Regions from separate parts of the Lysinibacillus sp. NPDC098008 genome, predicted to be linked through region 1. Evidence: riboswitches for the same ligand, from Rfam matches in the RefSeq annotation. Region 1 holds a riboswitch; each other region holds the start of a gene.
What was found. Region 1 has a riboswitch for lysine ahead of ACIQVU_RS18895 (transporter substrate-binding domain-containing protein). Riboswitches for the same ligand answer to the same signal wherever they lie in the genome.

Region 2: another riboswitch for lysine. It lies ahead of ACIQVU_RS16230 (amino acid permease); the one in region 1 lies ahead of ACIQVU_RS18895 (transporter substrate-binding domain-containing protein).
Region 3: another riboswitch for lysine. It lies ahead of ACIQVU_RS06015 (aspartate kinase); the one in region 1 lies ahead of ACIQVU_RS18895 (transporter substrate-binding domain-containing protein).

Annotation. Positions count from the first base shown of each region.
Region 1 covers NZ_JBIWBA010000034.1:15,918-18,194, reverse strand. Annotated here, with positions in the region: gene odhB (2-oxoglutarate dehydrogenase complex dihydrolipoyllysine-residue succinyltransferase) at 1-312, shown strand, start outside; lysine riboswitch at 662-848, shown strand; gene ACIQVU_RS18895 (transporter substrate-binding domain-containing protein) at 967-1,830, shown strand; gene ACIQVU_RS18890 (amino acid ABC transporter permease) at 1,967-2,277, shown strand, end outside.
Region 2 covers NZ_JBIWBA010000022.1:4,727-7,003, reverse strand. Annotated here, with positions in the region: gene ACIQVU_RS16230 (amino acid permease) at 1-1,298, opposite strand, end outside; lysine riboswitch at 1,380-1,556, opposite strand; gene ACIQVU_RS16225 (CynX/NimT family MFS transporter) at 1,734-2,277, shown strand, end outside.
Region 3 covers NZ_JBIWBA010000004.1:24,263-26,539, reverse strand. Annotated here, with positions in the region: gene uvrC (excinuclease ABC subunit UvrC) at 1-628, shown strand, start outside; lysine riboswitch at 685-863, shown strand; gene ACIQVU_RS06015 (aspartate kinase) at 958-2,184, shown strand.

The DNA of each region.
Region 1 (2,277 bases):
GCGAAAAAAGCACGCGACAAAAAATTAGGCTTAAACGACATGGCAGGCGGTTCATTCACGATTACTAATGGTGGTGTATTCGGTTCATTAATGTCAACACCAATTATGAACGGTACACAAGCTGGTATTTTAGGTATGCACTCAATTGTTCAACGCCCAGTAGTAGTGAACAACGAGATCGAAATCCGTCCAATGATGTACGTGGCATTATCATATGACCATCGTATTATTGATGGTAAAGATTCAGTAGGCTTCTTAAAAACAGTAAAAGAATTAATCGAGAACCCTGAAGACTTATTATTAAATTCATAATTATAACCTCCTTTGCAACCACTGCAGGATTTTAGCCAAGGGCTGTCTGAAAAGAGTGATCTTTCCAGACAGCCCTTTTCTGTTTTTACAGACAAAGCTCTGCCGTCTATGCTCTATAAAGAAATTACCTCTCTCTATCTTTTTACATATAAATAATTGTTTTATAATAAATATTTGTTGAATATAGTGTGTTTATTGTTAAAATAGCATGCTTGACAATGGATAGAGCAAGTATAATCCCCTAATATTGTCATTAGTCAGAAAAGTGATAAAATGAGCTTGACGAATCTATTCATTATATAGTAGTATCTAAGTATCAATTAAATAGACAAACCTCACTCGTATCAATAGGTGAGGTAGAGGCGCGATATTTATTAGTTCATTGTTGAGTATAAGCAAGCGAGGACACAGTGAAGAAGGAACTATCGCCGAAGTATAAAAGGAGCTCGTACTTTTATGCTGGGTCTGCAGTGAATAAGTGCAGGACTGTCCTAGTAAATTGCTTTCCAGGTTTACTAGGTTGTGCTATCTCGGAAATATGGAAAGTATAGTGAGGATTTGGGCAACTGTTATAAAAGGCAAGACCTAAGTTCAGAAACTTAGGTCTTTTTTCATACAGTTGTTTTATTTTTTGACAGAAAAGGGGCGTTTTTTATGAAAAGAAAATGGTTGTTAGTAATGCTGTCGATCATGACGGCAATTGTGCTAGCGGCATGTGGCACAAGCGACAAAAATGAAGGTAGCACAGGCGATGCTGAAGGCGACACAGAAGAAAGTGGCGGTGAATTCCGTATTGGCATGGAGGCTGGTTATCCACCTTTTAACTGGACACAGCAGGGTGATGCCAATGGCGCAGTAAAAATTGCCGATAATGCAGAATATGCAGGCGGCTATGATGTACAAATGGCGAAAAAAATCGCTGAAGGCTTAGGCAAAGAGCTAGTGATTGTGAAATTAGAATGGGATGGACTAGTACCAGCATTACAATCCAATAAAATTGATGCCATTATCGCAGGTATGTCACCAACAGCAGAGCGTAAGAAAACAATTGATTTTACAGAAAACTATTACACATCTGATTTTGTCATCGTTGTGAAAAAAGGCAGCGAATTTGAAAAGGCAACATCGATTCAAGATTTCTCAGGCGCGAAAATTACATCACAATTAAATACATCGAACTATGATGTAATCGATCAAATTGACGGTGTAGAAAAGCAAACAGCGATGGAAAACTTCCCAGCAATGCGTGTGGCATTAGAGGCTGGCAAAATTGACGGCTATGTAGCCGAGCGTCCAGAAGGTATCTCAGCAGCAGCGGCGAACGATAAATTCACATATGTTTCATTTGAAGAAGGTCAAGGCTTTGATACAGACCTTTCTAACACATCTATTGCTGTAGGCTTACGTAAAGATGATGCAAATCTTGAGAAAATCAATGAAATTTTAAAGGGTATTTCAGAAGATGAGCGTCAACAAATTATGGAAGAGGCAATTGCCCAACAACCAGCAGCACAATAATAACATTGCACGGGCTAGTTGCTAGTCCGTGCATGATTATTTCATCATTATTAAAATGAGAACCTCTCTACATAATGATACGATGCTAGTAAACATAGAACTACACAGGCAACATGATATTGTGAGGAGGAGCTTCATGAGTCTTGAATGGATACTTTCAATTATTGAAAACAACTGGCAAATGTTTTTACGAGGTGCGTATTATACGTTACTGATTTCGATTATTAGTACAATTATTGGTGCATTTATCGGATTTTTCATCGGAATTATGCATACGATTCCTGTTCGTAAAAAAGGTGTGAAATTTTATAGCTTAAAGCTTATTAATTTTATACTAACATGCTATGTTGAATTTTTCCGTGGTACACCAATGATTGTACAAGCAATGGTTGTTTACTACGGATTAGATATTGCATTTGGCATTGATATGCACTTTATTACAGCGGG
Region 2 (2,277 bases), on a different contig from region 1:
ACTACAACAATCATACAAACGGTAAAGGCAAAGAGCGGTCCAAACGGGTATAGTTTAGCTTTATATGGTAGAAGCTTTGGGTCTAAGCCTTGTGCCTCGAAAGCACGACGGAAGCGATAATGGCTAAAGGCAATACCAAGCCATGCGATAAAGCCAGACATCCCTGAAGCATTTAACAGCCAAATATAGACAACGCCATCTCCGAAAAATGATGCTAAAAATGCTAAGCAACCTACAGCTAATGTTGCAAGCAATGCATAGATTGGAATTCCTCGACGGCTTAGCTTTGTAAAGAATTTAGGTGCATGTCCCTCCACTGCTAATTGCCATAGCATACGCGAAGCTGCATATAGCCCTGAATTACCTGCCGATAACATAGCCGTTAAAATAATGGCATTCATAAGAGAAGCAGCGAAGGCAATACCTAAACGATCAAACACTAACGTAAACGGTGATACAGCAATATCTTCTGACAATAAACGCTCATCTGTAAATGGGATTAATAGCCCTATTGCAGCAATCGCTAAAATATAAAATAAAATAATTCGCCAAAATACTGATTTCACTGCCTTTGGAATATTTTTGCCGGGATCATCTGTTTCACCAGCCGTTACGCCAAGTAGCTCTGTTCCTTGGAATGAAAATCCAGCGGCAAGAAAAATTCCAAATGTCGCAAGGAAGCCACCATGAAACGGCCCATCACTAATAAAGAAATTCGTAAATCCTACAGGTGCTTGTCCACCCAAAATTCCAAAAATCATTAAGATGCTAATAATAATAAATACAATAACAGTTGCTACTTTAATCATCGCAAACCAATATTCACTCTCACCATAGCTCTTAACGGATAATAAATTAAACGTTAGCACAACTGCAATAAATAATACTGTCCATAATGCTGATGAACTCTCTGGGAACCAATATTTCATAATTAAGGATACAGCTGCAATTTCTGCTGCAATAGTAATTGCCCAGTTATACCAATAATTCCATCCTAATGCAAAGCCAAGAGCAGGGTCTACAAATTTTGTAGCATACGTACTAAAGGAACCTGATGACGGCATATAAGCAGCCATTTCTCCTAAGCTTGTCATTAAAAAGTACACCATCACACCAATTAAAGCATAGGCAAGCAATGCTCCCCCAGGACCTGCTTGTGCAATGGCTCCTCCGCTAGCTAAAAATAACCCTGTGCCAATTGTTCCACCTAAAGAAATCATTGTAATATGGCGACTTTTTAATTCCTTTTTCAGCTTCGGCGTTTTATGACCAAGCTGATTTACTTTTATTTCACTCACGATATAGCTTCCTTCCTATTAATGAGGCAAAAAAATGCCATCACATAAACACTGTGATGGCTAAGTTAATCCTCAGTTTCTTTAAATGATAGCTCAACACGTTGTGTCAACGTGACAGTTCTGTTCCTTTCGGAAACAGCCCCAGCATAAGGTTTTCAAGTCCCCTTACACTTCGGCAGTATTTCCTTTCAACTAATCTCTTCAATGCTTGTCATCTCCATTAGTTTACTAATAAATACCGCGACCTCTACCTCAATACAAACATGAGGCATATAATTATTAAATTTATGATGTTTATTATATTAACATAAGACCTTTGCCGTTTCAATACAATGTTAAATGTTCAATTTTTTATGAATTTTCTACTATTTTTAATCCTGTGATAAAGTGTTATAGTAGTCCAATTAGAATGGTTATGAATAGGAGGAGCTTATTTTGACAGAAAATAATCATTCCACTAATTATCCAAGTAAAAAAATTAGCTGGAAAGGAAGAACATTACTATTAGTTTTAGGAGTCATCTTTATAGCGTCTACATTGCGAATGCCATTAACGGTTGTTGGCCCAATTGTATCCTTTATACGTGATGACCTTGGTATTTCTAATGTATTAGCAGGCTTTCTAACAACGATTCCATTACTTGCTTTCGCTGTTGTATCGCCATTTGCGCCAGTTGTAGCACGCAAATTAGGACTTGAGCTCACACTATTATTATCTACTATTTTATTAGCACTAGGAATTGTTCTACGCTCACTTGGCACAACAGGGTTGCTTGTCTTTGGTACTGTACTTATTGGTGTAGCAATAGCCTTTGGTAACGTACTAATTCCAGGGTTATTAAAATTGAAATTTCCCTATCATGTAGGCTTACTCATGGCATTTTTCACAATGTCCATGAATTTAACCGCAGGCGTTGGGGCAGGCATTAGCTATCCTATTGCTAACTCCTCATTGGGCTGGCAAGGAGCATTAGCCATTG
Region 3 (2,277 bases), on a different contig from region 1:
TATGCATGGAGCTGATGCGGTTTCTGCAATGGTTGTATTTGTCGATGGCAAACCTGCTAAAAAGGAATATCGTAAATATAAAACACGTACAGCTGCCAAACATGATGACTATGGTGCAATGCAAGAGGTGATACGTCGACGCTATACACGCGTTTTAAAGGAAGGCTTACCGCTCCCAGATTTAGTATTAATTGATGGTGGGAAGGGGCAAATGGAAGTGGCTCGCGAAGTATTAGAGGATGAGCTTGGACTTGTTATACCGATTGCAGGTTTAGCAAAGGATGATAAACATAATACATCACAGTTGTTGTTTGGCGATCCCCCAGAAGTAATTGCCCTAAAGCGTACAAGCGATGGCTTTTACTTGCTACAGCGTATTCAAGATGAGGTACACCGCTTTGCCATTACTTTCCTGCGTCAGCAGCATGAGAAGCATGCTATCCAGTCTGTGCTTGATCATATTGAGGGTGTAGGTCCAAAACGAAAACAGCAATTGTTAAAGCATTTTGGCTCAGTAAAAAAAATTCGTGAGGCTAGTGAACTTGCCTTACAGGAGGCTGGAATGCCAGCTCATCTAGCAAGCAATATCTATGCCTATTTTCAGCAACAGTCATTGTCAAAGGAATAAACATATGCTAAGGTTATGAATACAAAGGCTAGACAAATTAAATACTTCACTATTTAAGTGATGATAGAGGTGCAAGGTTCAAAAGTAACACGATTGAGGATGAACAAATCCAAGGACATTGTGTGAAAGGGGAGCTTGCCGAAGTATAGCATTGTTGTTTCCAGTGCTGTACTGGTTTTGCATTTAAGAGATGTAAGACTGTCGATTCTAAACGTTTCGGAGAGCTATCACACATGCACAAGTTACGTTTATTGTACATGTTATCAGCAGCTTTCACGTTATGTGAAAGCTGCTTTTAGTTTTCTGGAGAAACAGAGAGGGGAATACAAATGGCTAGAATTGTGATGAAATGTGGAGGAGCTATTTTAGCTTCCACTGAACAAATTCAAGAAATGGCTCAAAGAGCTATTGCAGAAAAGGATAGAGGGCTAGATGTGATTGTTGTAGTTGCTGGCATAGGGCAATCTGCAAATGAGATAAAAAGAATGGTGCAGCATTTAACAGATGAGGTATCAAAGCGAGAGCTAGCTGTACTTATGTCAACATGCTCGCAGCAGTCAAGTGCCTTATTGGCTATTACACTACAGGAAGCAGGATATGGTGCGGTGTCATTAACAGGGTGGCAAGCAGGTATTCATACAGATCGTATATATAGTCATGCACGTATCGATTATTTAGATGTTAGTCGTATCGAAGAGCATTTTACACAAGGCAGTATTGTGGTTGTTGCTGGTGAGCAAGGCATTGACGATATGAATAATATAACAACGCTTGGCAAAGGGGGAGCTGAAACAACTGCTGTAGCGCTAGCTGTAGCATTGAAAGCAGAGCGTGTTGATATTTATACAGATGTTGATGGTGTTTATACAGCAGACCCTCGTTATGTAGCAAAGGCTCAGCAGCTACAGGAAATTTCCTATGATGAAATGCTAGAGCTAGCCAATTTAGGATCACAAGTTATTCATCCACGTGCGATAGAGTTGGCAAAGAAATTTCAAATGCCTGTAATTATACGTGCTAGTTCGGGGCAATCAGTAGGCACTTTATTGAAGGAGGAAGTTGAGATGGAGAAAAATTTAGTTGTTCGTGGTGTGGCCTTTGAGTCAGATATTATTCGTTTAACAGTTGGCTATGATACATATTCTGATGCTTCGTTAGCTGATATTTTTACAGTGCTTGCGGAAAATCATATTAATGTAGATATTATTGTTCAAGCCATTATTGATGGAGTGAAGCCGACTGTGTCATTCTCGATTTTAAAAGAGGAGTTTGCAGACGCATTACGTGTTTTAGAGGATAGCAAATTATCGCTAGGCTTTAACTTTGCAGACTTTGAGATTGGATTAGCGAAAGTATCCATCATTGGCTCAGGTATGGCATCTAATCCTGGTGTTGCTGCACGTATGTTTGATCGCTTACGTTGTGAAAATATCCCAGTTAAAATGGTAAGCACATCTGAAATTAAAGTATCTGTTGTTGTACCACAGGATGAGATGATTCGTGCAGCAAATGCATTGCATGATGAATTTAATTTAGAGCAAACGATTTATATATAATGAGGCGTGTTAATAGACCTTTGTTTCACAGACTTTGCCTTACCATAATCAATAGATGAATATCTTCTATAATAATAGTAGAAACTGTAATAA